Regions from separate parts of the Pseudomonas imperatae genome, predicted to be linked through region 2. Evidence: riboswitches for the same ligand, from Rfam matches in the RefSeq annotation. Region 2 holds a riboswitch; each other region holds the start of a gene.
What was found. Region 2 has a riboswitch for cobalamin ahead of cobO (cob(I)yrinic acid a,c-diamide adenosyltransferase). Riboswitches for the same ligand answer to the same signal wherever they lie in the genome.

Region 1: another riboswitch for cobalamin. It lies ahead of ACWKWX_RS12045 (ABC transporter substrate-binding protein); the one in region 2 lies ahead of cobO (cob(I)yrinic acid a,c-diamide adenosyltransferase).
Region 3: another riboswitch for cobalamin. It lies ahead of ACWKWX_RS21295 (TonB-dependent receptor); the one in region 2 lies ahead of cobO (cob(I)yrinic acid a,c-diamide adenosyltransferase).
Region 4: another riboswitch for cobalamin. It lies ahead of cobW (cobalamin biosynthesis protein CobW); the one in region 2 lies ahead of cobO (cob(I)yrinic acid a,c-diamide adenosyltransferase).

What each region holds. Positions count from the first base shown of each region.
Region 1 is NZ_JBSKHP010000008.1:72,019-79,761, reverse strand. It holds gene ACWKWX_RS12080 (formate/nitrite transporter family protein) at 1-368, shown strand, start outside; gene ACWKWX_RS12075 (DUF3253 domain-containing protein) at 538-807, shown strand; gene tcuC (MFS transporter) at 939-2,240, shown strand; gene ACWKWX_RS12065 (substrate-binding domain-containing protein) at 2,252-3,025, shown strand; gene ACWKWX_RS12060 (LysR family transcriptional regulator) at 3,019-3,927, opposite strand; gene ACWKWX_RS12055 (DUF4142 domain-containing protein) at 4,115-4,609, shown strand; gene ACWKWX_RS12050 (class I SAM-dependent methyltransferase) at 4,693-5,619, shown strand; adenosylcobalamin (AdoCbl) riboswitch at 5,786-5,926, shown strand; gene ACWKWX_RS12045 (ABC transporter substrate-binding protein) at 5,928-6,950, shown strand; gene ACWKWX_RS12040 (FecCD family ABC transporter permease) at 6,950-7,743, shown strand, end outside.
Region 2 is NZ_JBSKHP010000007.1:183,767-191,509, reverse strand. It holds gene cbiB (adenosylcobinamide-phosphate synthase CbiB) at 1-25, opposite strand, end outside; gene bluB (5,6-dimethylbenzimidazole synthase) at 22-672, opposite strand; gene ACWKWX_RS11360 (cobyrinic acid a,c-diamide synthase CobB) at 672-1,985, opposite strand; gene cobO (cob(I)yrinic acid a,c-diamide adenosyltransferase) at 1,982-2,593, opposite strand; cobalamin riboswitch at 2,726-2,953, opposite strand; gene ACWKWX_RS11350 (PQQ-dependent sugar dehydrogenase) at 3,258-4,574, shown strand; gene ACWKWX_RS11345 (C40 family peptidase) at 4,656-5,195, opposite strand; gene ACWKWX_RS11340 (C40 family peptidase) at 5,308-5,943, opposite strand; gene ACWKWX_RS11335 (NAD-dependent deacylase) at 6,011-6,784, opposite strand; gene hda (DnaA regulatory inactivator Hda) at 6,778-7,482, opposite strand; gene ACWKWX_RS11325 (AI-2E family transporter) at 7,642-7,743, opposite strand, start outside.
Region 3 is NZ_JBSKHP010000017.1:106,778-114,520, reverse strand. It holds gene ACWKWX_RS21325 (OprD family porin) at 1-542, opposite strand, end outside; gene ACWKWX_RS21320 (alpha/beta fold hydrolase) at 805-1,764, opposite strand; gene ACWKWX_RS21315 (helix-turn-helix transcriptional regulator) at 1,825-2,742, opposite strand; gene ACWKWX_RS21310 (fumarylacetoacetate hydrolase family protein) at 2,801-3,496, opposite strand; gene ACWKWX_RS21305 (hypothetical protein) at 3,637-4,068, shown strand; gene ACWKWX_RS21300 (DNA-binding protein) at 4,075-5,064, opposite strand; cobalamin riboswitch at 5,184-5,389, shown strand; gene ACWKWX_RS21295 (TonB-dependent receptor) at 5,498-7,606, shown strand.
Region 4 is NZ_JBSKHP010000009.1:47,596-55,338, reverse strand. It holds gene ACWKWX_RS13325 (GlxA family transcriptional regulator) at 1-620, opposite strand, end outside; gene cobM (precorrin-4 C(11)-methyltransferase) at 737-1,489, opposite strand; gene ACWKWX_RS13315 (cobalamin biosynthesis protein) at 1,548-1,943, opposite strand; cobalamin riboswitch at 2,039-2,230, shown strand; gene cobW (cobalamin biosynthesis protein CobW) at 2,325-3,392, shown strand; gene cobN (cobaltochelatase subunit CobN) at 3,396-7,154, shown strand; gene ACWKWX_RS13300 (magnesium chelatase ATPase subunit I) at 7,156-7,743, shown strand, end outside.

The DNA.
Region 1 (7,743 bases), on a different contig from region 2:
CCAACGCCAAGGCCAGCGCCGACTTCACCCACGCATTCGTCTCGGGCATCGGCTGCAACTGGATGGTGTGCCTGGCGGTGTGGCTGTCGTACGCAAGCAAGGAAGTCACCGGCAAGATCCTGGGCATGTGGTTCCCGGTGATGGGCTTCGTGGCCATCGGCTTCCAGCACGTGGTGGCGAACATGTTCGTGATCCCGGCGGCCATCTTCGCCGGTGCCCTGGACTGGAGCCAGTGCGCCAACAACCTGGTGGCGGTGTTCCTCGGCAACGCCGTGGGTGGCGCGGTGTTCGTGGGCCTGGCCTACTTCGTGGCCTTTGGCAAGCAGGCCGAGGCCGCCGCTACCCCGGTGGCCGAAGCCCACCGCTGAGGCAGGACGCGCGCCTGGGGGGAATCGCGCAACGGCCACCACCCGCCGTCCACACGGCGGGCCGCAGCCTTGCGGCAGCAGCTACATTTGTTGCAACGTGCCATGGCCTGATGGATCGGCGTTGGCTGAGGTGTTACAAAGACGTTTTCGTTACTGCCGCGCATCCCCCATGAACATCGACGACAGCATGATCACCCGGGCGATCTTCGCCCTGCTCTCCCAACGCGCCCCCGAAGACTCCATCTGCCCCAGCGACGTCGCCCGCGTGCTCAGCGCCGACGAGGCGCTGTGGCGCGCGTTGATGCCGGACATCCGCCGGGTGGCCTCGTGCCTGGCCCAAGCTGACGTTTTGCGCATCACTCAAGGCGAAGCCACTTTGGCCCCGGACCGCATCGGCAGCGGCCCTATACGGCTGCGCCGCGGGCGACTGATGCGCTGAGTGATAACATCCGCGCATCAATACATCAGAAATATGCAGTTATCATTTCAAAATATTTCCGCGACCATCGTCCCCCTACAAAAAACCCATGTGCCCCGTTGCACGTGTCATAAAAATGATGGGAGATGCACATGCAGTCCTCACCCCAGGGCGCGTCCGCGTCCGCTCGCGCCAAAGCCGGCGCGGTATTCCGTGTCACCTCGGGCAACTTCCTCGAACAGTTCGATTTCTTCCTGTTCGGGTTCTACGCCACCCACATCGCCGCCGCCTTCTTCCCCGCCAGCAGTGAATTCGCTTCGCTGATGATGACCTTCGCCGTGTTCGGCGCAGGCTTCCTGATGCGGCCGCTGGGCGCAGTGATCCTTGGCGCCTATATCGACGACGTCGGCCGCCGCAAGGGCCTGATCGTGACCCTGTCGATCATGGCCAGCGGCACGATATTGATCGTGCTGGTGCCCGGCTACGAGACCATCGGCCTGCTGGCCCCCGCCCTGGTGTTGCTGGGCCGCCTGCTGCAGGGCTTCTCGGCCGGCGCCGAGCTTGGCGGCGTGTCGGTGTACCTGGCGGAAATGGCCACCCCCGGCAAGAAAGGCTTCTACACCAGCTGGCAGTCGGCCAGCCAGCAGGTCGCCATCGTCGTGGCTGCCGCGCTGGGCTACGGCCTGAACCAGTGGATGAGCGGTGACGACATCGCCGCCTGGGGCTGGCGCATTCCGTTCGCCGTGGGCTGCATGATCGTGCCGTTCATCTTCCTGCTGCGTCGCAAGCTGGAAGAGACCGAAGAGTTCAGCGCCCGCCGTCACCGCCCGGCCATGCGCGAGGTGTACAACACCCTGGTGGCCAACTGGACCATCGTGGTGGCCGGCATGCTGATGGTGGCCATGACCACCACCGCCTTCTACCTGATCACCGTGTACGCGCCCACCTTCGGCAAGAGCGTGCTCAACCTGAGCACCGCCGACGCGCTGATGGTGACCCTGCTGGTGGGTGTGTCGAACTTCATCTGGCTGCCTATCGGCGGCGCGCTGTCTGACCGTATCGGCCGCAAGCCGATGCTGATCGCCATGACCGTGTTGGCCATTGCCACCTCGTACCCGGCGCTGTCGTTCCTGGCCCAGGCACCAAGCTTCGCACACATGCTGGAAACCCTGCTGTGGCTGTCGTTCATGTACGGCATGTACAACGGCGCGATGATCCCGGCGCTGACCGAAATCATGCCGGTGGAAGTGCGCGTGGCCGGTTTCTCCCTGGCCTACAGCCTGGCCACCGCGGTGTTCGGCGGCTTTACCCCGGCCATCTCCACCGCGCTGATCCACAGCAGCGGCGACAAGGCCGCACCCGGCTACTGGATGAGCTTCGCCGCCCTGTGCGCCCTGTGCGCCACCCTGTACCTGTACCGCCGCGGCAGCGCCCAGCTGCGCGCCGCCGTGTGAGGGGCGTGGCCATGAAGAAATTGCTCAACAGCCTGGCCGCCCTGACCCTGGGGCTGGCCGCCGCGGGCCTGGCCCAGGCCCAGGACCTGACCGTGATGACCTCCGGCGGCTTCACTGCCGCCTACAAGATCCTCGGCCCGCAGTTCGCCGCGGCCCATGGCGACCAGCTGAACACCGTGCTGGGCCCGTCCATGGGCAAGGCCGCCGAGGCGATCCCCAACCGCCTGGCACGCGGTGAGCAGGCCGACGTGGTGATCATGGTCGGCTACGCCCTGGACGACCTGATCAAGCAAGGCAAGGTGCTGCCCGCCTCGCGGGTGGAACTGGCCGACTCACGCATTGGCCTGGTGGTGAAAGCCGGCGAGCCGAAGCCGGACATCAGCAGCGTCGCTGCCTTCAAGCAGGCGTTGCTGCAGGCCAGGTCCGTGGGTTATTCCGACAGCGCCAGCGGCGTCTACGTACAGGACCAGCTGTTCAAGCGCCTGGGCATCGAAGCCCAGCTCAAGCCCAAGGCGAAGATGATCGAGCGCATTCCGGTGGCCGGTGAAGTGGCCAAGGGCGAGCCGCAGCTGGGCCTGCAACAGGTCAGCGAGCTGTTGCCCATCGCCGGCGTGACCTACGTGGGCAAGATCCCCGAGCCGTTGCAGTCGGTGACGCGCTTCGCCGCCGGCATCCCGGTGGGCGCCGCGCACCCGGCCGAGGCCAAGGCCCTGCTCGACTACATGGCTTCGGCCCAGGCGCAGTCGGTGGTTACCGGCACCGGCCTGGACTCAGTGCCTCACTGATCTTCCAGGGGTTTCTTGAACTCCCTGATCAACTGCTCCAGTTCCAGCGCCGCCGGGGTCAACAGCCGGCCCCGGCGACGGATCAACCCCACGCTGCGCAACACCTCGGGCTCCACCAGCGGGATGCTGGTCATCCACTGGTGCTCGCCCAACGGCAAGGCCATGGACGGCACCGCCGCAATCCCCAAGCCCGCCTCAACCAGCCCGAGCATGGTCGTCACATGGCGGGTCTCGCAGATGCTCGGCCGCGCCGGGCGGATGTGCAGCAACGCCTGGTCCAGCACGAAGCGGTTGCCGGAGGTCTTGTCCACCGAGATGTAGTCGTGCTGGAAATACTCTTCCCAGCTCAGCTGCTTGCGCCCGGCCAGGGGGTGGTCGCGGCGGCAGGCGGCCACGTAGTGCTCCTGCACCAGCAGTTCGAATTCCAGCTCCGGCGGCAGGTTGCCGGTAAAGCTCAGGCCCAGGTCGGCCTCGCCGCTGAGCACGGCCTGCTGCACGTCGTTGGCGCTGGCATCGAGCACCTTCACGCGAATGCGCGGGTAGAGCTTGTGGTAGCGGGCCACCACCTTGGGCATGAAGTAATAAGCGGCCGACGGCACGCAGGCCACGGTGACGTTGCCCAGGCGCGTGGAGGCCACTTCGCTGATGCCCAGCAGGGCGATGTCCAGGTCATTGAGCAGGCGTTCGGCGCTGGGGGCGAAGGCGCGGCCGACCATGGTCAGGTTGACGCGGCGGGTGGTGCGGTCGAACAGCCGCACGTTGAGCGCGCTTTCCAGCTTTTCGATGCGCCGGCTCAACGCCGGCTGGGAGATGCTGATGGCCTCGGCGGCCTTGCGAAAACTGCCCTTCTCCACCACTGCGCGAAAGGCCTGCAGGTCGTTCAGGTCGAAATTGATGCTCATCCCGGTCACTCATGCCGAATTTTATTTATCCGATCAGCTTAATGCATGAATGGCCAGGATTGATGCTGGACCATAGTCGAAAGACCGTTCGTCGCCGCCCAAGCACCAACGCGGTGGCCGGGCAATCCATTGTAGGGAGCGAGGCGTCACCCTCTCGCTTCCCGAACAATAACGACGGAGATTTCCCATGGACGCATTCAAAGCAGGCACGCTTGTGCTGGCCCTGACCGGCGCGCTGGCAAGCCCCGCATTCGCCGCTGCCACCAGCGCCTTTGTCGCCGATGCCACCGCAGGCGGCATCACCGAAGTCGAGGCTGGCAAGCTGGCGCTGCAGAAAAGCAGCTCGGCGGACGTGAAGAGCTTCGCCCAGATGATGATCAAGGACCACGGCGCGGCCAACCAGAAGCTGGCGGCGCTGGCGCACAAGCTGGACCTGGTGGTGCCCGACGACGCCACGTTGATGGACCAGGCGAAGAAGAAAATCCTCGAAATGCGCGACGAGTCCTTCGACAAGGCCTACGCCGCCAATCAGGTGAAGGCCCACGAAGACACCATCGAGCTGTTCCAGAAAGAGGTCGAATCCTCCGACAAGGCCGAGCTCAAGGACTTCGCCAAACAGACCCTGCCCAAGCTGCAGGAGCACCTGAAAATGGCCAAGGAACTGCAAGCCAAGCATCAGTGATCCTGGCGCGCACGGCCGTGGATTTCCCACGGCCCTGCGCCAGCGTTTACCATGGGCGCTTTATGCCCTGCCAAAAGTCTTTCATGAACGCCGACGCCCTCGCTTTATTGCAGCAACACCTCAGCACCGCCCTGCAACACCCGCCTGCCGAAACCCGCCGCCTGTTCCACGGCCGCGGCCGCTGCTGGCCGGGCCTGGAGCAGATCACCGTGGACTGGCTGCAGGGGGTGCTGCTGGTGTCGCTGTTCCGCGAACCGGCCGCCGACGAGCTGGCCGCGCTGAAGCCGCTGCTGCTGGCACTGGCCCAGGCCACCCCACAGGTGCACAGCCTGATCCTGCAGCACCGCTACCTGCCCGACAGCGCCGCCGAATGGCTGCTGGGCGAGCCGGTGGAGCAATGGTTCATCGACGAGGACGGCCTGCGCTACCAGCTGGACCTGGGCCGCAAGCAGAACATCGGGCTGTTCCTGGACATGCGCTACGGGCGCCAATGGGTGCGCGAGCAGGCCGCCGGCAAGCGCGTGCTGAACCTGTTCGCCTACACCTGTGGCTTCTCGCTGACGGCCATCGCCGGCGGCGCCGAGCACGTGGTGAACCTGGACATGGCCCGCGCCGCCCTGAGCCGCGGCCGTGACAACCACCGCCTGAACGGCCACGACCTGGACCGCGTGAGTTTCCTGGGCCACGAGCTGTTCAAGTCGTGGGGCAAGGTCAAGCGTGGCGGCCCCTATGACCTGGTGATCATCGACCCGCCGTCGTTCCAGCGTGGCAGCTTCGTGCTCACCCAGGACTACCGCAAGGTGCTGCGCAAGCTGCCCGAGCTGCTGACCGAACAGGGCGTGGTGCTGGCCTGCGTCAATGACCCGGCCATCGGCTCCGACTTCCTGATCCAGAGCATGGCCGAGGAAGCGCCGCAGCTGACCTTCCAGCACCGCCTGGAAAACCCGCCGGAATTCCCCGACGCCGAGGCCGAAGGCGGCCTCAAGGCGCTGGTGTTTACCAGCGCCTGAACCTCGCATGACTGCGTAGCCGCTGCCGCAGGCTGCGCTGGCCCTTGTCCACGCTGAAAATCTCCAGCGTACGCCAGGGCCAGCGCAGCCTGGCGGCAGCGGCTACAGCGTTTGATCCAGGGAAGGTGAACGGCAGGTTGCTCTCTTGGGCAATGCCACTTACCCTCTGCGGGCTTTTTAATGCGTGCAGCAGGAAGCCGGTGCAACTCCGGCGCGGTCGCGCCACTGTGTTCGGGCCTCCCGAAAGCCAGACCTTGCTGCACGCCATTTCTTTCGCCCAACGGACGCGCCATCCCGGGAGCCGCTGCATGCTGTTACGCCGCCTTGCTTTTGCCTGCCTGTGTTTATCCGCCGCCTCAGCCGTAGCCGCCGCGCCGGCCAGCCACTACCCGCTGACCGTGCAGAACTGCGGCCACAGCGTGCGCATCGACGCCCCACCACAACGGGCGGTCAGCCTCGGCCAAGCCAGCACTGAATTTCTGCTGTCCCTGGGCCTGGGCCCGCGCATGGTCGGCACCGGCGTGTGGTTCGGGCCGCTGCCGCAGGCGCTGGCCGCCGCCGGCGCCAAGGTGCCGCGCCTGGCCGACAACGCCCCCAGCTTCGAGGCCGTGGCCAAGACCGCGCCGGACATCGTCGTGGCGCAGTACACCTACCACATCGGCCCCCAAGGCGAGGTGGCGACGCCCGAGCAGTTGCTGAAGCTGGGTATCCCCTCCTACGTGTCGCCCAGCGACTGCGACGGCAAGGGCGTGACCGCCACCTCCAACGCCGATGGCAGCCGCAGCCAGCTGTATTCCCTGGCCCTGGTGGACAAGGAAATCAGCGAACTGGCGACCATCTTCGACGTGCCCGCTGCCGGCCAGGCCCTCAGCGCACGCCTGCATGAGCGCGTGGCGGCCGCCGTGAAACTGGCCAACGCCACCGCGCACCCACCGCTGTCGGTGCTGTACTGGTTCTCCAGCACGCGCCTGGAAGGCGACCCGTGGGTGGCCGGCAAGCACGGCGCGCCGGGCTATATCTCCCAGGTGCTGGGCCTGCGCAACGTCATCGACAGCGATGAGGAATGGCCCGGCGTGAGCTGGGAGAGCATTGCCGCCCGTGACCCCGACGTGATCGTGCTGGCGCGCATGCAGCGCCGCCTCTACCCCGCCGACGACGTCGAGAAGAAGCTGGCCTTCCTGCGCAACGACCCGGTGACCCGCGAACTCAAGGCGGTGCGCAACGGTCGCCTGATCGTGGTCGACGCCAACACCCTGAACCCGTCCATGGGCGTGGTCGACGCCATCGAGCAGATCGCCAAGGGCCTGGCCGACACGGGCAAGGCGCCTTGATGCCAGTGGAGCGCAGCCGCCTGGGCCGCTGGGCCCTGGCCCTGCTGGCGCTGTTCAGCCTGGGCCTGTCGATTGCCCTGGCGGTGTCCCTGGGTGAGCTGGACATTCCCCTGGCCGTGACCCTCAAGGCGCTGCTCAACGGCCTGGGGCTGGGTGCCTATGAGGTGCCGCGGATCCAGCAGGGCATCATCTGGGAATACCGCCTGAGCCGCGCGCTGGTGGCCGCCTGCTGCGGCGCTGGCCTGTCGCTGTGCGGCGCGGTGTTGCAGGCGCTGCTGCGCAACGCCTTGGCCGATCCGTACGTGCTGGGCATCAGCGCCGGCGCCTCCACCGGCGCGGTGCTGGTGATGCTGCTGGGCCTGGGCGGCGGCTTGATTGGCATCTCCCTGGGGGCCTTCCTCGGCGCCGCGCTGGCGTTCGGCCTGGTGGTGCTGCTGGCCACCGGCATCCGCGGCGGCCCGGCCCAGGTGATACTGGCCGGCGTGGCCGGCGCGCAGCTGTTCAACGCCCTGACCGCCTGGATCGTCTCCACCTCGGCCAACGCCGAACAGGCGCGCAGCGTGATGTTCTGGCTGCTGGGCAGCCTGGGCGGCGTGCGCTGGGCGGACGTCGGCTTGGCCGCTGCGGTGGTGGGCGCCGGCCTGCTGGTGTGCCTGTACTGCGCGCGCACCCTGGATGCCTTCGTTTTCGGCGACGACGCCGCCGCCAGCCTCGGCGTGCCGGTGGCGGGCCTGCGCTGGTTGCTGTTCGGAGTGACGGCGCTGATCACCGCCACCCTGGTGAGCATCGTCGG
Region 2 (7,743 bases):
CAACGGTGACCAGGGCGATGCTCATGGCTTAACCCCCCAGTGGTTTTCATACAGCATCTCGCTCAATGGCTTGGCCTCGGCCCAGCCTTCCATCACCAGCATGGGCGATGGGTAGAATTCGGTCACCGGGCCCAGGCACAGCACGGCCATGGGCTTGGCGCCGGCGGGCAGGCCCAGCAGGTCGGCCAGGGCCTGGGGGTCGAACAGCGAGACCCAGCCCATGCCCAGGCCTTCGGCACGCGCCGCCAGCCACAGGTTCTGGATGGCGCAGGACAGCGACGCCAGGTCCATCTCCGGCAAGGTACGGCGGCCGAAGATGTAGCGCTCGCGGTCGTCCATCAGCGCCGCCACCAGCACCTCGGCGCAGTCGTTGATGCCTTCCACCTTGAGCTTCATGAACTCGTCCGAGCGCTCGCCCAGGGCCTCGGCGGTGCGCACCCGCTCGTCCTCCACCACCGCCTGGATACGCTCGCGCAGGGCGCGGTCGCTGATGCGGATGAAGCGCCAGGGCTGCATCAGGCCGACGCTGGGCGCCTGGTGCGCGGCGTGCAGCAGGCGCGCCAGCAGTTGCGGGGCGACGTCGCCGCCGGCGAAGTGGCGCATGTCGCGGCGCTCACCGATGGCTCGGTAGATGGCCGCGCGCTCGGCGGGGGTGTAGGCGTTGTCAGTCATCAAATGTGCGAGGCCCCTTTGGGGCAGAACAGGGCGGCAACGGCCGCCGGGTTGGACGGGAAATAGAAGTGCACGTACGACGCCGTCAGCCGGCCATCACGGTACACCGCCTCGGCGCCGCGGCCACCGTTGGGGCTGAGGCCACGGGCGATGGGCTCAAGCGCGGTGCTGGTCAGCGAATGGTGGTAGGTGTGCCCGCGCAGGGTGCCTTCGGGCAGCTCCACGGCTTGCAGGGCCAGGGCCGCCAGGCGCTTTTGCATCACCGCTTCGCCAGGCAGCAGGCCCAGCAGCTCGGCGCGCTGGCCGTCGACGTCGGTCAGGGCGTCCAGCAGGTAGAGCATGCCGCCACATTCGGCCAGCAGCGGTTTGCCTTCGGCGTGGTGGCCGCGAATCGCCGCCAGCATCGGCGCGTTGGCCGCCAGGGTGTGGTGGTGCAGTTCCGGGTAGCCACCGGGCAGGTACAGGCTGTCGCAGGGCGGCAACTGTTGGTCATGCACCGGCGAGAAGAAGCTCAGCTCGGCGCCCATGGCGCGCAGCAGGTCGAGGCTGGCGCCGTAGGTGAAGGCGAAGGCCTCGTCACGGGCGACGGCAATGCGCACGCCGGCCAGCAGCGGTTCGCACGGCACCGGGGTGGGCGCAGCAAAGGTGACCGGCGGTGGCAGCGCGACTTCGCAGCTTGCCGCCAGGGCATTGGCGGCCGCGTCCAGGCGCAGGTCCAGGTCGTTCAGCTCGCTGGCCTGCACCAGGCCCAAATGGCGGCTGGGCAGTTCGATGCCGGTCTCGCGAGACAACGCGCCGTACCAGCGCAGGCCTTCGGTGAGGCTGCCTTCAAGCAGTTGCGCGTGGCGCAGGGTGCCGACGCGGTTGGCCAGCACGCCGGCGAACGGCAGGTCCGGCTGGTAGCGCGCCAGGCCCAGGGCCAGGGCGCCGAAGGTCTGGGCCATGGCGGTGCCGTCGATCACGCCCAGCACCGGCACGCCGAAGTGCCGCGCCAGGTCGGCGCTGCTGGGGGTGCCGTCGAACAGGCCCATCACGCCCTCGATCAGGATCAGGTCGGCCTCGGCCGCCGCTTCCCACAGCAGGCGCCGGCTTTCCTCGGCGCCCACCATCCACAGGTCGAGCTGGTACACCGGCGCGCCACTGGCCCGTTCCAGGATCATGGGGTCGAGGAAATCCGGCCCGCACTTGAACACCCGCACCTTGTGCCCCTGGTTGCGGTGCAGGCGCGCCAGGGCGGCGGTGACGGTGGTCTTGCCCTGGCCAGAAGCGGGTGCTGCGATCAGCACCGCCGGGCAATGACGCGGCTGGGTCATAGCTCGATGCCCTTCTGGGCACGAATGCCGGCCTGGAAGGCGTGCTTGAGCATGCCCATCTCGGTGACGGTGTCGGCCAGTTCGACCATCTCGTCCTTGGCGCCACGGCCGGTGACCACCACGTGCTGCATGGCGGGACGCGCCTGCAGGTCGGCCAGCACCTGGTCGAGGTCCAGGTAGCCGTGCTTGAGGGCGATGTTCAGTTCATCGAGAATCACCAGGCCGATGCTCTCATCCTGCAACAGGCCACGGGACACTTCCCAGGCGGCCTGGGCGGCGGCGATGTCACGCTGGCGGTCCTGGGTTTCCCAGGTAAAGCCCTCGCCCATCACGTGGTAGCGCACCTGCTCGGGGAAGCGGCGGAAGAACAACTCTTCGCCGGTGGCGTTGCGGCCCTTGATGAACTGCACCACGCCGCACTGCATGCCGTGGCCCATGGCGCGCGCGAGCATGCCGAAGGCCGAGCTGCTCTTGCCCTTGCCGTTGCCGCTCAGTACCAGCAGCAGCCCGCATTCGTTGGGCGCATTGGCAATGCGCTCGTCAATGATCGCCTTCTTGCGCAACATGCGCGCCAGATGGCGTTGTTCACGTTCCTGGGATTCACTCATCGCAGCTCTCCGCTACACCTGCACACAGGCGACATCGACGAAAAGCCGCCGCCCGGACGGACGCAGCACAGACTCGTCAATGCCGCTCTCACCCGCGCGACAGAACAAAAGGGGACCGGCAAGCCAGCGGCTTGCCAAGAAGGGTTCCAGGCCGGTCTCCGGACTCATGAGCGGGGGCATGCACACCCGGGGCCACGCGCCTTCCCGAGCCAATTCGGCCCAGTGGCGCCATGCGCGACCTTGACTCATTTACCGTTGCGGGGGCAGCGCCGGGCTCGCACACCTGCGGCGGCTCACCGGCTTCCCTGTTTCACCCTGCCAGCCGTGGGGCTGCAGGGCACCTGAAACACGCCGGGAAGGTTAGAGGGTTGGGGGTGGGAGGTCAATTAAAGCTCGCCATACCTCCCCCGTAGCAGCTGCCGCCAGGCGGCGTCCGGCCCTGACGCGGCCTTCGGCCGCTGCTACGGAGCGCGTGCACCTTTGTCGATCGCGTCGCCTGCATCGCGGCCAAGGCCGGCTCCTACCACGAACGGCGTAGGAGCCGACTTTAGTCGCGATGCAGACGACGCCGTTTCAAGACAGTTGCTGCTGCGGGGTTTTATTGGAACCACTGCCCTACCCCGCCCCTCTACAGCACATACCTCCGCCTCAGCGAGCAATTACAATGCACAAGACCCGCCTGGCCCTGATCATCCTCGCCTCCAGCACGCTGCTGGCCTGTGGCGAGTCCTCGACCCTGAAGGTGGCCGACGGCACCGGCCCGCACCCGCAGCTGCCGGCGCCGAACAAGACACTGATCCCCACGGTGAACATCGCCGACGCCATCGGCTGGCCCGACGGCGAGAAACCCCAGCCGGCCAAGGGCACCCAGGTGGCCGCCTTCGCCGAGGGCCTGGACCACCCGCGCTGGCTGTACGTGCTGCCCAACGGCGACGTGCTGGTGGCCGAGACCAACGCGCCGCCCAAGCCCGAGGACGCCAAGGGCATCAAGGGTTGGGTAATGAAGAAGGTCATGGGCAAGGCCGGCGCCGGCGTGCCCAGCGCCAACCGCATCACCCTGCTGCGCGACACCGACGGCGACGGCGTGGCCGACACCCGCACAGTGTTCATCGCCAACCTCAACTCGCCGTTCGGCATGACCCTGGTGGGCAGCGACCTGTACGTGGCCGACACCGATGCCCTGCTGCGCTTCCATTACAACACCGGCGCCACCGCCATCAGCGGCCAGGGCACCAAGGTGACGGACCTGCCGGGCGGGCCGCTCAACCACCACTGGACCAAGAACGTCATCGCCAGCCCCTCGGGCAACAAGCTGTACGTCACCGTGGGCTCCAACAGCAACGTCGGCGAGAACGGCCTGGACAAGGAAGCAGGCCGCGCGGCGATCTGGGAGGTGGACCGCGCCAGCGGCGAGCACCGCATCTACGCCTCCGGCCTGCGCAACCCCAACGGCATGGGCTTCGAGCCGCAGACCGGGCAGTTGTGGACCTCAGTCAACGAACGCGACGAGATCGGCAGCGACCTGGTGCCTGACTACATCACCTCGGTGAAGGACGGCGGCTTCTATGGCTGGCCGTTCAGCTACTACGGCCAGCACATCGACAACCGCGTCAGCCCGCAGAACCCGGCACTGGTGGCCAAGGCCATCGCCCCGGACTACGCCGTGGGCCCGCACACCGCTTCCATCGGCTTCACCTTTGCCAGCAACAGCGGCGGGCTGGCGGCGCCGTTCAACCATGGCGCCTACGTAAGCCAGCACGGTTCGTGGAACCGCAAGCCACACAGTGGCTACAAAGTGATTTTCGTGCCGTTCGTGGACGGCAAGCCCAGCGGCCAGCCGATCGACGTGCTGACCGGGTTCCTCAACGACAAGGAACAGGCCATGGGCCGGCCGGTGGGCGTGACCGAGGACCACAAGGGCGGGGTGCTTGTGGCGGATGACGTGGGGAACAAGATCTGGCGGATTACGGCTGAGAAGTAAACAACCTGTGGGAGCTGGCTTGCCAGCGAGCTTTGGGGGAAACCCGAACAGCTCGCTGGCAAGCCAGCTCCCACAGGCGCATCAAGGGTTATGCGCCAGGCTTGCTGGTTGCAGCACGCGCTTGGCGTTCAGGTAGGCGTGTTGCCAATACGGCTTGTTGAGGTAGTCCAGCTTCACCGTGCCACCCGTGGCCGGGGCATGCACGAAGCGGCCCTCGCCCACGTAGATGCCGGCATGGCTGACCTGCGAACCACCGCTGGTGGCGAAGAAGATCAGGTCACCGGACTGCAAGGCATCCTTGCTGACATCGGGGGCGCGCATGCTGATCATTTCCCGCGTGGAGCGCGGCAGGCTGATGCCGGCCGCGTCGCGATAGACGTAGGCGATCAGGCCGCTGCAGTCAAAGCCCGAATCCGGCGTGTTGCCGCCCCAGCGGTATGGGGTGCCGACCAGCCCGATGGCGCGCATCAGGACGTCATCGGCCTGGGGAGACAGGGGCTGCTGGGGAGCTGAAACAAAAGGTTGATACACCGGCGCAGGCGCAGGTGGCGGCTTGTGGCCAGCGCAGGCGGTGAGCAGGCCTGCGAAGAGTAATAGCGCGAAACGGGCCGTTAGCGACATAAACAGAACCATCCTGATTCAACTGCCGTTGAAGACTAGCTTGTATTCCCGAAAACGCGCAACGGCGGCACACTTTTCAGTGCGCCGCCGCTGCGAGTACCGCCCAGACTGCTTACTTGCGTGCGATAGTCGTGGTCGGTGCCATGGCCAAGGCACGCTTGGCTTCGATAAAGGTCTTGCTCCAGTAGGCGTCATCGAGGCTGTCGATGCGCACGCCGCCGCTACGGTGGCTGCTGGAGTGGATGAACTGGTCATCGCCCAGGTAGATGCCGGCGTGGCTCACGCGACCACGGCCACGGGTGCTGAAGAACAGCAGGTCACCGGGCTTGAGGTTGTTGCGGGCTACCAGGGGGGCCTTGACGTTGATCATGTCACGCGTGGAACGCGGCAGGGTCATGCCGGCCTCCTCGCGGAACAGGTAACCGATGAAGCCGCTGCAATCGAAGCCCGATTCAGTGGAACCACCGGTGCGATAGCGGGTGCCGATCAGCGATTTGCCGCGTTCCAGGATGCTGTCAGCCAGCATGGGCATCTGGTAGGGCTTGCTGTTCTCGGAGAAGTCAGCCAGTTCCTTTTCGGTATCCAGCTCTTCTTCTTGGAAATTCAGGGTTACAGCTTTCGTCTGGGCCTGGGACTGTGGAGTCACCGGGTTGAGAGCCTGTTGCTGCGATACCGGCGTATGAGCCGCGCAGCCGAAAAGCAGGGTCACGAGTGCGAGGGGCACGAGGGGTGCGAAGCGCTTTAGCATGGGCACGACCGTGTCTGTAGAAGTTAAGAAGACGCGACTATGCCCGCTATCAAATCCATTTGCAAATTCAATCGAAAAAAATGTGACTCAGCAGTTTCGGCATGACTTCTAACGCCCTACTCTCAAAAAACACGTCCATGCTGGCAGAAAGCCCGCTTCGCAATGGGTTGATCTCAATGGCAAACCCGCCAGCGGCGCGGGTTTCAGCGATGGGCGCGTTGATGTAGGGGAAGCTTGCCGTGGTGCCGATCACCAGCACCACCTCGAAACCGATCGCCATTTGCCGATACAGCGCCTCAATCGCCCGCTCGGGCAGCATTTCCTCGAAAAGCACCACGGAAGGCCGCATAACGCCATTACAGACGTTACAGCGCGGCGGCAGTGGCTGACCAAGGATTTCCCGCAAATCATCGCGTACAGCGCCACAGGCGCGACAGAACAGTGGCGCCAATTCCCCGTGAATTTCAATTAACCGTTCGTCGGGACTTCCTGCCTGACGGTGATAACCGTCAATGTTTTGCGTCAGCACCCAGCACTCCGGCTTGGCTTTCTGCAGCTGGGCAATGGCGTGGTGCGCCGCATTGGGTTGCGCGCCCAGGCAGGCCTCGCCCAGCTGCGCCAGGTATTTCCAGCACAGCGCCGGGTCGCGTTCAAGCATGGGCCCCGACAAGGCTTTTTCGATGGGCAGGCCTTCGCTGGTGGTGCCGTTGTACAGGCCACCCAGGCCACGGTAGGTGGGCAAACCGGAGTCGGCGGAGAGGCCGGCGCCGGTAATCACCAGGATGCGCCGGGCATCACGCAGGGCAGCGCCGGCGCGGGCCAGCAGCTGCAGGTCTACCAACCCAGGGTTTCCTTGAGGAAGGGAATGGTCAGCTTGCGCTGGGCCTGCAGCGAGGCCTGGTCCAGGCGCTCCAGCAGGTCGAACAGCGCGCTCATGCTGCGGGTACCACGAGTGAGGATGAAGTGCCCGACCTCGTCGGTGAGGTGCAGGCCGCGGCGCGAGGCGCGCAACTGCAGGGCACGCAGCTTGTCTTCGTCCGACAGCGGGCGCATCTGGAAGATCAGCGCCATGGTCAGGCGCGACTTCAGGTCCGGCAGCCTCACCGCCAACTCGCGCGGCGAATGGGAGGCGGCGATCAACAGGCGCCGGCCGCTGTCGCGCAGGCGGTTGAACAGGTGGAACATGGCCTCTTCCCACTCGGGCTTGCCGGCAATCACCTGCAGGTCGTCCAGGCACACCAGCTCGTACTGTTCCAGGTAATCGAGGATTTCCACGCCGCGGTCGAGCAGCTGCGCCAGGGGCAGGTACACCGCCGGCTCGCCCATCTGCTCGAAGCGCAGGCACGCGGCCTGCAGCAGGTGGGTACGGCCCACGCCCTGCTTGCCCCACAAGTAGATCAGGCTTTCGGTCCAGCCGGCGTCGGCTTCGCACAGGCGTTCGACGTAGCCGAGTGCAGCGGCATTGGCGCCTGGATAGTAATTGATGAAGGTAGCGTCATCACGCAGACGCACACCTAAGGGCAGCTGAATCGGTTTCATGCTGGCTGACGGTTCTGGCGAACCGCAGGGGGCCTCTGTGTGAAGTTAGCAAAGTTTATACCCGTGACGCCGGGCGCACAATGCAACAGACCACAAGCAAAATCAAAGGTTTGCATTCATTTGCACACCCGCTGCCGCAACAGCGGGTGCACGGCGCCACTACAGGTCGGGGTCTTCCTGGCCGCCGTAGATGTCCGATTCCTTATACAGATCATGGGCATGGCGCAGCAGCACCATGATCACCGCGGCCACCGGCAGTGC
Region 3 (7,743 bases), on a different contig from region 2:
ACCGAGGTGATCTTGCCGCCAATGAGGGTCAGGTTGTCGAACTCGCGGCTGGTTACCTGGGTGCCCTGGAACGTCTGCGGCAGCAGGCGCCCGTCGTTGATGCCGATCACCGGCAGGTGCGGCTGCAGGGTGCCATGGCGAATCTCGGTCTTCGAGAAGCGCAGCTTGGCGGTCAGGCCCAGGCTGGCGAAGTCGTTCACCGCGCGGCCGTCGCTCTCACTGGGGAAGACAATGCCGCCGCCGCTGCTGCCGCTGTTGTAGGCCTGGCCCTTGCCCGAGTCCAGGCGCAGGCCGAGCATGCCCAGGGCGTCGAGGCCCAAGCCCAGCGGGCCGTCGGTGAAGCCCGAGGTGTAATTGAGGATGAAGCCCTGGCCCCACTCCTGCTGCTTGGACGGGGTGGCCGTGCCGCTGCGGTTGTCGTTGTTGATGAAGAAGTTGCGCAGGGTCAGGTCGGCCTTGCTGTCATCGAGGAAACCATCGGCCCACAGGGGCTGGCTGAACAAAGCGGCGCTGAGGGCCAGGGGGAAGGCTTGACGGTACATCGGACGTCCTTGGTGGGGTCAGGGACGGCGGAGTGTAGGAATGTACGTTTTGGTTCAAAAATACGGAGTTGGCCTATGGATATGCCGGGCGGGGTCATAAGTGCCTAGGGAAAAGGCATATGCTGGTGGTGCGTGGCTTTGGGTAAAGCTTTATGGATCAAGAGGTTGGAAGGTTAAATTAATCTTCATTGTGGGAGCTGGCTTGCCAGCGAGCTGTTGAGGCTCAAAAGCTCGCTGGCAAGCCAGCTCCCACCTGTGCACGTCACACGGGAAAATGGCTTGCCAGAAAGCGCAGCAAATGCCCGTTGACGATGTCGGGCTGTTCGCTCTGTATCCAGTGCCCGCAGGCCTTGACGATGTGCTGCTCCAGGCGTGGCACCCGTTTGGGCATGCGCAGCAACGTGTGCGCCTCCAGCACGCCGACTGGATCCAGGTCGCCCAGCAGGAACAGCGCCGGCTGCTCGACGCAGGCTTCGGCCAGGGCTTCGGTGCGCTGCCAGTTGCGTTCGAAATTGCGGTACCAGTTCAGCGCGCCATGGAAGCCGCGGCCGGCGAAGGTTTGCACGTACACCTCGAACGCCTCGGCGCTGCACCAGGGCGGCAGCCGGTCGGGCTGGTTGATGCCGTCGAACAGCGTGGCGCTGGCGGGCTTGTGCTTGAGGATCAGGTCGCCGTTGGCGCCGCCCTGCATGAACATGCGCAGGGTGTGGGCGATGTCGGCGTCCAGCTCGGCCTCGGCCACCCCCGGGTTCTGGAAATACAGGATGTAGTTGAAACGGTCCTTGAAGTGCGCGCGTATCAGCTCTATCGCCGGCTGCTTTGGCCGCCCGGCGTAGGGCACCGACAGGGCCACCACCGCCTGCACCCGCTCAGGTTCCAGCAGCGCCAGGTGCCAAGCCACCGGCGCGCCCCAGTCGTGGCCCACCACGCACACCTGGCGCTGGCCCAGCAGGTCCATGGCGCCCTGGATGTCGGCGCACAGGGTCAACAGGTCGTAGGCCTCCACCGCCTGGGGCGCGGAGCTGGCGCCGTAGCCGCGCATCTCCGGCACCCACACCTGGTAACCTGCGGCCACCAGCGGCGCGATCTGCGCCCGCCACGAGTACCAGCACTCGGGGAAACCGTGCAGCAGCCACACCGGCCGGCCGTGTTCGGGCCCGGCGACGTGCACGCTCAGGGTGATGCCGTTGACCGCCAGGGTGCGTTGTTGTGTGGCCTTCATCGTCCATGCTCGTCTGAACCTTTCACCTACCCTAGCAAAGCCCGGCCACAACGCTAACCATCATTGATGGACGCTATGCTCGCGCTGCTGTCGGCGAAATTGCCCGGGCGGCAGGCCCTGGGTCTGGCGGAAGCGCCGCGAAAAGTACGCTTCGTCGCTGAAACCGCAGCGCTGGGCGACGTGGCTGATGGGCTCGTCGCTGTTGAGCAGATGGGTGCGCGCCAGGCGCATGCGCCGCTCCAGCACCAGTTCGCTGAAGGTGCTGCCGGTGTCCTTGCGCAGCAGGTGGGTGAGGTAGTTGGGCGACAGGAACGCCGCGGCGGCCGCGTCCTTCAAGGTCAGCTCCGGGTTGGCGATGTGCTCGCGAATATAGGCCGTCACCCGCGCCAGCGCGTCGCGGCGGCCGCGCCGTGCGGCCTTGTCGCTGGCCAGTTGCTGCAACGCCGGGGCGAAGCGCTGGCTGACCAGGCCAATCAGTTGCAACAGCCCGGCCCGCAGCAAGGTGGTGGTGCCGAAGTCACGGGTGCGGTCCAGCTCGCGCAGGCGCAGCAGCAAGGCCTGGACCTCGGCAAAGGCGCCGTCGTCGAGAATGAAATCCAGGTGTTCCTGGCACTGGAACGGCGCCAGCTCGGGGGCCTGGCCCAGGGGCACGTCCTCCAGGTCCAGCGGGTCGCAGGCCAGGTGCGGCAGCAGGAAACCCTGGGCGAAGTTGATGAGCATGAAGTTGCCGTGCTCGGGGTGCGGGATCAGGTGCAGGCGGTGCGGCAGGATAAAGCTCAGGGCGTTGCGCGGGAACGGCCGCACCGCGCCGCCGATGTGCTGCACGGTGTCGCCGCCCAGGTTGACCTGGATCTGGAAGTATTCGTGGCGGTGCGGCGAGGTCAGCGCCTCGCGCTCCTGCTTGTCGCGGATGTAGAAATCCTCGCGGTTGCTGCGCTGCTGCATGCCGTAGGTGGGCACGCGGGACAGGGACGACATGGCAGCAACCTCGAAAGCCGGAAAGACGCCGCCAGTCTAAAGCGCGGCGCGGCGGCTGTCAGCGCTGGCCGATGCGCAAGGCGAACTGGGCGACACCGTCGATGCCGGCGCTGACCTGGTCGCCGGGCTGCAAGGCGCCGACGCCGGCCGGGGTGCCGGTGAAGATCAGGTCGCCGGGCTGCAGCGCCACCGATTGCGACAGGTAGGCGATCACGTCCGGCACCGCCCAGATCTGGTCCGCCAGGTCGCCGCGCTGGCGCTCCTCGCCGTTCACCGTGAGCCAGATGGCGCCGCTGGCCGGGTGGCCCAGGGTGCTGGCCGGGATCAACGCGGTGCACGGCGCCGACTCGTCGAAGCCCTTGGCCCAGTCCCACGGCCGGCCCTGCTTCTTGGCCTGGGCCTGCAGGTCGCGGCGGGTCAGGTCCAGGCCCACGCCATAGCCCCACACATGCGCCAGGGCCTGCTCGGGGGCGATGTCGACGCCGCCCTCGGCGATAGCCACCACCAGTTCCACCTCATGGTGCAGGTCGGCGGTCAGCGGCGGGTAGGCGATCACGCCCTCGGCCGGCACCACGGCGTCGGCGGGCTTGCAGAAGAAGAACGGTGGCTCGCGGTCCGGGTCATGGCCCATTTCCCGCGCGTGCTCGGAATAATTGCGGCCCACGCAGAACACCCGGCGCACGGGGAAACGGCGGCTGTCGCCGGCAATGGCGACGCTGGCGGCGGGCGGTGGGGCAATCACGTACTCGGTCATGGAGGGGCTCCTGATGGCAAAGGCAGGCCTGCAGTGTGCCCGCTCGCAACGGTGCCTGGCTTGGACAGCGCCGCGCGGATTATGGACAGCGCAACGCAATGGCGCATACTTTCCCTGTAGCGTCACCACAAGGAGTACCCATGAGCGATCACGACGACAACGTCATTCCTCTGCGCCGCACCAAGGTGTTCGAGGACGACGGCAGCGAACCGGCACTGCTCGACGAGGTCATGCGCCGCCTGATGGTGCAGACCTTCGCCGGCACCGACATCGACTGCGCCGCCATCCACACCCAGGGCCAGTACCGCCAGGCCCTGGCGTACATGATCCAGGGCATCCTCAACGGCCCCAACCCGGGCGACAACCTGCTGGCCTTCGCCCTCAAAACCATTCACATGTCCGGCGAGGAATTCGCCAAGCTCGACGGCTACGGCCCCAAGCTGTGCGCCCAGGCCCTGCTGGACATGGGCAACGGCGTGCCCGGCTCGGTGGAGAAGATGCAGCGGGTGCGGCGCATCCTGCGCAGCGGCCTGCACCCGGTGGGCCCGGACGATACCCCTTCCCAGCCCTGAGCGGCGTTACTCGGCGCTGGCCGCGGCGCGGTCGGCGCGCCACTGCGCCAAGGTGGCGTTGGCCTGTTGCAGCTGTTGCTCCAGGCGCGCCTCGCGCAGCACCTGGGCCTTGCTGGCCTTGGCCTGGGCCGCCTGCTCCTGGCGCAGCCCCTCGATCTGCTGGGCTTGCGCCTCGCGTGCGCCCAACGCCTGGGCCAATTGCGTGGCCAGGGCCGTGGCCTCGGCGGCCTTGTCGGCCAGGGCCTGGGTGGCGGTGTCCTGATCCTTGCGCGCCTGGCGTGCCTCCACCAGCATGCGCTCGTTGTCGCGGTTCAGGCGCATCAACTCGTCCTGCTTGACGATCAGGCTCTGCTGCAACTGCCGCACTTCCACCTGCACCTGCTGCACCTGGCTTTCGTGGCGGCGCTGGTCCTGGTCGCGCTGCTCCTTCACCGCCTGGCGGTAGTGCTCCAGGGCGTCGCGGGCGTGCTGGTGCTTGTCTTCCAGCGAGCGGATGTGTTCGTCCTTTTCCTGCACGCGCAGCTGCAGGTCGCTGCACTCCTGGCCCAACCGCGCGTTGCGGGTGTGCTCGGCCTGCAACGAGGTGCGGCAGGTAGCCAGCTGCTCCGACTCACTGGCCAGGGCCTCGGCCTGGATCTCGAACTGCTGCAGCAACGCGGCGTGGGCCTTGGCGGCTTCGGCCAGGTCGGCTTCGAGCACGGCTTTCTGCAGGTCGAAACGCGCCTGGGCCTGCTGCACGTACTCGTCGCCCTCCTCCTTCAGGCGCAAGGCCAGGCGGCCTACCAGCTCGCCCAGCTCCTGGGTCAGGTGCTCGCGCGGGGCCTGGCGGCGCTGGTCGGTTTCTTCCAGCTCCTTGAGGTAGCGGTGGATGGTGGTCTTCGAACCGGTGTTGCCCAACGCCACGCGCACGGCGTCGATGGTGGGGTTCTCGCCCCGGGCCAGCAGCGCCTCACGCGCCTTTTGCACCACTGCCTTGTTGATCCCACCCCGTGCCATGCCTGCTCCTATGAAGTGTACTGCGGTATGTATTCTGTAATGGCGCGCAATATACCACGGTGCCTGGGAAAGTCGCCGTATCGGGTTTGAAACATTGACCTGGATCCACATCAGTGGTCGAATGCGCGCCAGTTTCAGGTGCCCTCAGCCGCCGTGCTCAGGGTGAAACGGGAAGCCGGTGCGTCACTTTGGTGATCAGTCCGGCGCTGCCCCCGCAACGGTAAGCGAGCGAACGCGTCAACAGGCCACTGTGCATAGAGCATGGGAAGGCGACGCGTTCATGACCCTCGCAAGCCCGGAGACCGGCCTGCAAACGCTTCAATTGGCAACCCGCGGTGGGCGGGCGCAGGCCGGTTTCCGTGGGCGTTTGCGCCCGCGATTTGCCATGCGTGTCCCTCCGGGTTCATCTTTTCCTGACTGTAGTTGGAACAGCATGTCCCGCACTTCCCTGCTTCACAGCCTGGCCCCGTGCCTGGCCTTGTCCTTGCCCGTGCACGCCGCCGATGAGCTGGCGCTGCCGGCCACCACCATCAGCGAACACGCCGACTCCGCGCTGGCCACCCCTGGCACGGCAGGCTCGCGCCTGAACCTGACGCCGCTGCAGACCCCGGCCAGTATCAGCAGCCTCGACGAAGGCGCCATCGACCAGCGCAACAACCTCACGGTGCAGGAAGCCGTCACCCGCGCCCCCGGCATCACCAGCATCGCCGCGCCGGGCAACGGCAACACGGCGCTGTCGGCGCGCGGCTTCAGCGGCCACGAGTCGGTGATGACCCTGTTCGACGGCGCGCGCCTGTACACCGGTGCCGGCACCCAGACCTTCCCGGTGGACCCGTGGATGGTGGAGCGCATCGACGTGATCCGCGGCCCGGCCTCGGTGCTGTACGGCGAAGGTGCCACCGGCGCGGTGATCAACGTGATCCCCAAGAAGCCCTTCGACGGCGCCATCAGCAACCACCTGCGCGTGGGCTACGGCAGCGACGACCGCCAGCAGGCCGCGTTCGACAGCGGCGGCTCGCTGGGCGAGCGCCTCAGCTACCGGCTGACCCTGGACCAGCAAAGCAGCAACGGCTGGGTAGACCGTGGCCAGTCGTCCAGCCTGGCCTTCAGCGGCGCCCTGCGCTGGCAGGCCAGCGACGACCTGAGTTTCACCCTGGCCCACGAGCGCGGTGACAGCCGCCCCATGAACTACCTGGGCACGCCGCTGATCGACGGCCACTACCACGACAGCCTGCGCGACAAGAACTACAACGTGCGCAACGCCGTGCAGCACTACGACGACCAATGGACCCGGCTGACCAGCGACTGGACCCTGAGCGACGCCGTCAGTGCCAGCAACGAGCTGTACTACATCAAGAGCCGCCGCCACTGGCGCAACGCCGAAAGCTACAGCTGGGACAGCAGCCAGGGCCAGTTGCTGCGCGGCAGCTACCTGGAAATCAAGCATCACGAAGAACAGTTGGGCGACCGCCAGACCTTCACCTTCGACCACAGCCTGTTGGGGCTGGCCAGCAAGACCGTGGTCGGCGCCGAGTACAACCGCATCCGCTTCGGCCTGGCCAACAACTCGCCCTACACCGACGTCGGTGGCGACTACGTAGACCCCTGGGCGCTAGCGCCGGGCTGGTTCCACAGCCAGTCGCCGTTCCAGGCGCTGAGCCAGAGCACCACTCAGACCTTCGCGCTGTTCGCCGAGAACCGCCTGCAGCTGTCGGAACGCTGGGCGCTGGTGACCGGCGTGCGCCGCGACCAGAACCACATCCAGCGTGACGACGCGCGTACCGGCACCCGCAGCGACGTCAATCTGGACGGCGGCAACTGGCGCGCCGGGCTGGTGTTCGCGGTCACCGACCAGCTGTCCCTATACGGCCAGTACAGCACCAGCCAGGACGGCGTCAGCGACCTGGTCACCCTCAACCCCACCCAGCAGCAGCTGGACCTGGCCCGGGCCAGGCAGACCGAGCTGGGCCTCAAGCAGCAGTTCTGGGACGGCCGCGGCGCCTGGACCCTGGCGGCGTACCACATCGTCAAGCGCAAGCTGTTGACCACCGACCCCATCACCCGCGACACCCTGCAGGTGGGCCAGCAGTCCTCGAAAGGCCTGGAGGCCAGCCTGGAACTGGCGTTGGCCGACCATTGGCAGCTGTCGGCGAACGCCGCGGTGGTGCGCGCCCGTTACGATGACTTCGATGAAGCGGTGGATGGCCAGGTGCTGTCGCGCGCCGGCAACCGCCCCACCGATGTGCCGCGGCGCACCGCCAACCTGTGGCTGAGCAAGGCTCTCACCGAGCGTATCGACGCCGGTGCCGGCCTGCGCTACGTGGATGCGCGCTACGCCAACACCGCCAACAGCGCGCAGGTGCCGGGGTATACGGTGGTGGATGCCAACCTTGGGTGGCAGGTGCTGCCGGACGTGCGCCTGGGGTTGCAGGTCAACAACCTGCTGGATCGGCGTTATGCGGTGTCGCAGCAGAACGACGGGGCGCAGTGGCAGATGGGGCAGCCGCGGGCGTTGTTCGTGACGGCGGATTATCGGTTTTGACGGTGGCGGGGAGGCGGGACGCGGCCTCGTAGCAACAACCGTCCTTGTGGGAGCTGGCTTGCCAGCGAGCTTTTATGGCCCCAACAGCTCGCTGGCAAGCCGGCTCCCACAGGCTACGTCCCGATGCCACGTCGATC
Region 4 (7,743 bases), on a different contig from region 2:
TGCGCCTGGTCGCCGGGGCGCTTGAGGAACATCACCAGGCGCCGGGCCACGGCCAGGGCGATGGGCCGGCCGAGGTCGTCTTCCACCAGGGCCAGCGCCAGGTCGATGCCGGCCGTGACCCCCGCCGAGGTAAAGCGCTGGCGGCTGGCGCGGCTGTAAGTGTGCAGGCGTTCGCCCTGTACATCGATGGCCGGGAAGGCCTTGAGCGCTTCCACGTCGGCCCAATGGGTGGTGGCGCGGTGGCCATCCAGCAGGCCGGCGTGGGCCAGGATCAGCGCGCCGGAGCATACCGAGCCCAGGCGTTGCACCTGCGCGGCGGCGCGGCTGAGCCAGTCCAGCAGCGGCTGGTTGGCGAATTGCGCCGCCTCGCCGCGCCCGCCGGGCACCAGCAGGGTGTCGAGGCTGGCGGGGTCGGTGTCGTGGTAGCGCTGCTCGGCATACAGGCTGAAACCTGCCGAGGTCGCCACCGGGCCGGCCTGTTCCCCCAGCATCAGCAGGGTGTAGGCGGGCGCCCGGCCCAGGCGCGCCAGCTCCTCGTTGGCCGAGGCGAACACCTGCATCGGCCCGGTGACGTCCAGGCTCATCACCTCGGGATAAATCAAACAGGCAATCCGGCGCATAAAAACTCCTGGCTGAATTCTCCGTAGCAGCAGTCGTCTGTGGGAGCTGGCTTGCCAGCGAGCTTTTAGGGCCTCAACAGCTCGCTGGCAAGCCAGCTCCCACAGGGCTGCCGCTGCTACAGGGGTTGTCTGTAAAGGTGCGCGTGGCCGGCGCGGTACAGCGCCGACTCGCCGAAACAGTCAGTGTCCAGCACCCGCCCGACCAGGATCAGCGCCGTGCGGCGGAAACCCTTGGCCGCTACCTTGGCTTCAATGTCCGCCAGGCTGCCGGTCACCCAATCCTGGTCCGGCCAGCTGGCCTTGTGGATCACGGCGATGGGGCAGTCGGCACCATAGTGGGGCAGCAACTCCAGCACGATTTTCGACAAATGCTGCACGCCCAAATGAATGGCCATGGTCGCGCCGTGGCGCGCCAGGTCGTGCAGGGCTTCGCCTTCAGGCATCGGCGACTTGTCGGCATAACGGGTCAGGATCACCGTCTGCGACACCCCCGGCAGCGTCAGCTCGGCGCCCAGCAGGGCAGCGCAGGCGGCAGTGGCGGTGACGCCAGGGATGATTTCGAAGGGAATGCCGCGTGCGCGCAGGCAACGGATCTGCTCGCCGATGGCGCCATACAGGCTCGGGTCGCCCGAATGCACCCGCGCCACGTCCTGGCCGCGGGCGTGGGCGGCGGCCAGCAGGTCGATGATCTGCTCCAGGTGCAGCTCGGCGCTGTTGACCACCTGTTCGGCCTGGTGGCCTTCGAGCACGGCGGCGGGCACCAGGGAGCCGGCGTAGATGATCACCGGGCACTGGCGGATCAGCCGCTGGCCCTTGACGGTGATCAGTTCCGGGTCGCCGGGGCCGGCGCCGATGAAGTAGACGGTCATGTGCAAATCCTGAAGAAAACGAATGCTGCTTGAGCGAAATTCAAGTGCGAGGCGGTGATTATCCGGGAATCGGGCCCGCTTGTGCCAATGCGAGGGTGGCCTTGGGGCTTTTTTGCCGGCTGACGCGCAGCTGGCTGCCGGGCCCGGCCAGTGCCAGCGCGGCGCTTTCGGCCACGCCGTGGCAGCCGGTGTGGCTGAAGGCGACGGCGGAGCGGTGGGTCAGCCGGGGCTCGAAAGGCGCGAGCTGCGCGGCGCTGAAAAGCGTCAATGGCACGTCCAGCGCCTGCGCCAGTTCCAGCAGCCCGGCCTCGTCGGCCTTCAGGTCAATGCTCGCCACGCCCGTCACGTCGCCGCGGCTCAGGCCGTGGTGGGCGAGGGTGGTGTCGAGCAGGTCGGCCAGCACGCTGGCGGGGCAGCCGCGCTGGCAGCCGAAGCCGGCGTAGAGGTCAGGCATGGGAGGCGTCCGCACATTGCAAGCCACCACTATACCCGTAGCCGCTGCCGCAGGTAGCGGCTACGGGGCGATGTTGACCTTCCCCCCCACACTGCGTAGCCTTGCACCTTCGAGGTTCTCCGCCACGCGGAGCCAAGATGGGAATGCGGTCCAAGCCGCAGCTGCCCCCGCAACTGTAAGCGGTGCGCGCCCCGGCAATGCCACTGCGTTCCACGCGGGAAGGCGCCAGGGTCGGCTTTCGAGCCCACGCCGCAAGCCAGGAGACCTGCCTCGACAGACTTCCACTACAACCGGGCGGGGTGATCCGGTGGCGAATGCACCCGCGTGCCCGGCACCCGCGGTTCTCGTCCCGTTTGCCCGCCATATTGCCAAGGGCATCCGATGAAAACACTGGCCAAGCTTCCCGTCACCATCGTCACCGGCTTCCTGGGCTCGGGCAAGACCACCTTGCTGCGCCACATGCTGGACAACGCCCAGGGCCGCCGCATCGCGGTCATCGTCAACGAATTCGGCGAGCTGGGCATCGACGGCGAAATCCTCAAGCAGTGCACCATCGGCTGCACCGAGGAAGAGGCCACCGGCCGCGTCTACGAACTGGCCAACGGCTGCCTGTGCTGCACCGTGCAGGAAGAATTCTTCCCGGTGATGCGCGAACTGGTGGCCCGCCGTGGCGACCTCGACCACATCCTCATCGAGACCAGCGGCCTGGCCCTGCCAAAACCGCTGGTGCAAGCCTTCCAGTGGCCGGAAATCCGCAGCGCCTGCACCGTCGACGCGGTGATCACCGTGGTCGACAGCCCGGCCGTGGCCGCCGGCACCTTCGCCGCCTTCCCGGACCAGGTCGACGCCCAGCGCAAGCTGGACCCCAACCTGGACCACGAATCGCCGCTGCACGAGCTGTTCGCCGACCAACTGGCCAGCGCCGACCTGGTGATCCTCAACAAGGCCGACCTGATCGAGCCCGAGGCCCTGGCCGCCGTGCGCCGCGAAGTGGCCGAGGAACTGCCGCCGGCGGTCAAGGTCATCGAAGCCAGCAGCGGCCGCCTGCCGCTGGACGTGCTGCTGGGCCTGGGCGCCGAGTCGGAAGAACACATCGACGGCCGCCTGACCCACCATGATCATCACCACGACGACGATGATCACGACGACCACGACCACGATGCCTTCGACTCCATCTCCATCGAGCTGCCCGAAGCGCCGGAAGCCCAGCTGCTCGACGCCCTGACCACCCTGGTGGTCAAGCACGGCATCCTGCGGGTCAAGGGCTTCGCGGCCATTCCGGGCAAGCCGATGCGCCTGCTGATCCAGGGCGTGGGCACCCGCTTCGACAAGCACTTCGACCGCGCCTGGCGCGCCGAAGAAGCGCGTAGCACGCGCCTGGTGCTGATCGGCCAGGAGCTGGACGCGGCCCTGCTGGAAAGCCAGCTGCGCGCTGCCCTGAACGGTTAAGCCATGCACCTGCTGAGAACCCAGCCCGGCGGTTTCGTGCCGGACGACAGCATCGCCGACCTGGGCCAGACACCGGCCGAGCTGGTGATTCTCTGCAGCGGTGACTCGCACCTGGCGCTGCTGGCCGAGGCCGCCCGGCAACTGCCGGACGACTTCCCCAGCCTGCGCCTGGCCAACCCCATGCAGGTACAGAACCACGCCTCCGTGGACCTGTACGTGGACGAGGTGTTGCGCCACGCCAAGGTCATCCTGATTTCCCTGCACGGCGGCATCGGCTACTGGCGCTACGGCGTCGAGCAGCTGGTGGCGCTGGCGGAACGCGGCGTGCAACTGATCCTGGTGCCCGGCGACGACCGCCCCGACCCCGAGCTCAGTGACCTGGGCACCGTGGGCCGCGAGGTGGGCGAACGCCTGTGGCACTTCCTGCGCCAGGGCGGCATGGGCAACGCGTTGTCGTTGTTCAACTGCCTGGCCAGCCAGTTTCTCGGTCGCGACTACGCTTGGGCAGAACCCCAGGCGCTGCCGCGCACCGCCATCTATCATCCGGCCCACCATGATGCCGGCCTGGCTCAGTGGCAGGCCGACTGGCAACCCGGCCAGGCTGTGGTGCCGCTGATTTTCTACCGCTCGCACCTGCAGGCGGCCAACACCGGTTTCGTCGACGTGTTCTGCCAGCGCCTGCTGGCGGCCGGCCTGAACCCGCTGCCCATGGCCGTGGCCAGCCTCAAGGAGGCCGGCTGCCTGAGCCAGGTGCAGGCCTGGATGGACGAAGTCGGCGCGGCGGTGATCCTCAACACCACCGGCTTTGCCCAGTCCAGCCCGGAAGCGCCGCACCTGCGGCCGTTCCGCCGCGACATCCCGGTGATCCAGGCCATCTGCGCCCAGGACAACCAACCCGGCTGGGAGGCCAGCGAGCAGGGCCTGGGCCCGCGCGACCTGGCCATGCACATCGCCCTGCCGGAGCTGGACGGGCGCATCATCAGCCGCCCCATCAGCTTCAAGGACCTGGCCTGGCGCAGCGAGCGCAGCCAGTCCGACGTGGTCTGCTACCGCGCGCACCCCGAGCGCATGGATTTCGTCGCCGAACTGGCGCGGCGCTGGGCCGAGCTGGCGCGCCTGCCCAACGGCCAGAAGCGCATCGCGCTGATTCTGGCCAACTACCCGACCCGCGACGGCCGCATCGGCAACGGCGTGGGCCTGGACACCCCGGCGGCGGCGCTGAACATCCTGCGTGCCCTGCACGTCGAGGGCTACCCAGTGCAGGGCCTGCCCGCCAGCGGCACGGCGCTGATCCAGCAGTTGCTGGGTGGCGTCAGCAACGACCTCGACAGCCTCGACCTGCGCCCCTGCGCCCAGAGCATGGCCATGGACGACTACCTGGCGGCGTTCGCGCGCCTGCCGCTGGCCAACCAGCAGGCGGTGCGCGAGCGTTGGGGCGAGCCAAGCGCCGACCCCATGTGCCGCAGCGGCCGCATGATGGTCGCCGGCCTGCGCTTTGGCCTGACCTTCGTCGGCATCCAGCCGGCTCGTGGCTACCAGCTGGACCCCAGCGCCGTGTACCACGACCCCGACCTGGTGCCGCCCCACGGCTACCTGGCGTTCTATTTCTGGCTGCGCCACGCCTATGGCGCCGACGCCGTGGTGCACGTGGGCAAGCACGGCAACCTGGAATGGCTGCCGGGCAAGGGCGTGGGCCTGTCGGAACACTGCTGGCCCGACGCGCTGCTGGGGCCGATGCCCAACGTCTACCCGTTCATCGTCAATGACCCGGGCGAGGGCGCCCAGGCCAAGCGCCGCACCCAGGCGGTGATCATCGACCACCTGATGCCACCGCTGACCCGTGCCGAAACCTATGGCCCGCTGCGCGACCTGGAGCGCCTGGCCGACGAATACTACGACGCCCAGCTGCTGGACCCGCGCCGCGCCCGCGAGCTGCAACGCGAGATCCTGGCGCTGGTGCGCGACGCGCAGATCGACCGCGAGCTGCAACTGGATGCCGGCTGGGACAGCGACGCCGACGCTGCGCTGTGGCTCCCGCGCCTGGACACCTACCTGTGCGACCTGAAGGAATCGCAGATCCGCGACGGCCTGCACATTTTCGGCGAGTCGCCCACCGGGCGCCTGCGCATCGACACCCTGGCGTCGCTGTTGCGCATCCCGCGTGGCGATGGCCGCGGCGCCCACGCCAGTCTGATCCGCACCCTCGGGCGGGCGCTGCAGCTGGGCTTCGACCCGCTGGACTGCAACCTTGGCGACAGCTGGGACGGCGCCCGACCGGCCTGCCTGCAGGCGGTCAGCGCGGACAGCTGGCGCACCGCCGGCGACACCCGCGAACGCCTGGAGCTGTATGCCGCGCAACTGATCGAACAGGCGCTGCACACGCCTGCCGCCACTGGTTGGGCTGACGTCGACCTGATTCTCGACGGCCTGCGCGACACCGTGGCGCCACGCCTGGACGCGTGCGGCCCGGCCGAGATCGGCGGCCTGCTGGCGGCCCTGGGCGGGCGCTTCGTGCCTGCTGGCGCCAGCGGCGCGCCCAGCCGGGGCCGCCTGGACGTGCTGCCCACCGGGCGCAACTTCTTCTCGGTGGACGTGCGCAACCTGCCCACCACCACCGCCTGGCGCATCGGTTTCGCCTCGGCCAACCTGATCCTCGAACGCCACCTGCAAGACCACGGCGACCACCTGCGCCAGTTGGGCCTGTCGGTGTGGGGCACGGCCACCATGCGCACCGGCGGCGACGATATCGCCCAGGCCATGGCGCTGATGGGCGTGCGCCCGGTGTGGGCCACTGGCAGCCAGCGCGTCGACGATTTCGAGATTCTGCCGCTGAGCCTGCTCGACCGCCCGCGGGTGGACGTGACCCTGCGGGTGTCGGGCTTCTTCCGCGACGCTTTCGCCAACCTGCTGCGCCTGTTCGACGCCGCCGTGCAGGCGGTGGCCGCGCTGGACGAACCGGACGACCTCAACCCGCTGGCGGCCAAGGTGCGCAGCGAGCAGCAGGCCCTGCTGGCCCAGGGCATCGACGCCGAACAGGCGCGCCGCGAAGCCGGCTGGCGCATTTTCGGCGCCAAGCCCGGCAGCTACGGCGCCGGTGTGCAGGGCGCCATCGACGGCCGCCTGTGGCAGACTCGCGAAGACCTGGCCGAGGCTTACCTGAACTGGGGCGGCTACGCCTACGGCGGCACCGACGACGGCACGCCGGCGCGGGCGCAGTTCGCCCAGCGCCTGGGCCAGGTGCAGGCCGTGGTGCAGAACCAGGACAACCGCGAGCACGACCTGCTCGATTCCAACGACTACTACCAGTTCCAGGGTGGCATGCTTGCCGCGGCCGAGACCCTGGGCGGCAAGGCTGCCGCCAGCTACCACGGCGACCACAGCCAGCCTGACCTGCCGCGCATTCGCACCTTGAAGGAAGAACTCAACCGCGTGGTGCGCGCCCGGGCGGTGAACCCCAAATGGATCGACGGCGCCAAGCGCCACGGTTATAAAGGAGCGTTCGAGCTGGCGGCGACGGTGGACAACCTGTTCGCCTTCGACGCCACCACCCATTTGATCGACGACCACCAGTACGCCTTGCTCGCCGATGCCTACGTGCTGGACGCCGACACCCGAGGTTTCATGCAGCAGCACAACCCCCATGCCCTGCGCGACATCACCGAGCGCCTGCTGGAGGCCCAGCAACGCGGCCTGTGGGGCGAGCCGGGCGACTACCGCCAGGCCCTGGAAGAACTGCTGCTGGATATAGAAGAAGATGCCTGACATGCGCGATACCCCGCATTTTCCCCTGGCCGCCGTGGTTGGCGCCGACTCGCTGAAACTGGCCCTGTGCCTGAGCGCCATCGACCCGAAGATCGGCGGCGTGCTGATTGAAGGCCCGCGCGGCATGGCCAAGAGCACTTTGGCCCGTGGCCTGGCCGACCTGCTCGCCAGCGGCCAGTTCGTCACCTTGCCCCTGGGCACCACCGAGGAACGCCTGGTGGGCACCCTGGACCTGGACGCGGCGCTGGGCGAGGGCCGCGCGCAGTTTTCCCCTGGCGTGCTGGCCAAGGCCGACGGCGGCGTGCTGTACGTGGACGAGGTCAACCTGCTGCCCGACCACCTGGTGGACCTGCTGCTGGACGTGGCGGCCAGCGGCGTCAACCGCGTGGAGCGCGACGGCATTTCCCACCGCCACAGCGCACGCTTCGTGCTGATCGGCACCATGAACCCGGAGGAGGGCGAACTGCGCCCGCAACTGCTCGACCGCTTCGGCCTCAACGTGGCCCTGGACGGCCAGCCGGCGCCAGAGGAGCGCAGCCAGATCATTCGTCGGCGCCTGGCGTTCGACGCCGACCCTTACGCGTTCTGT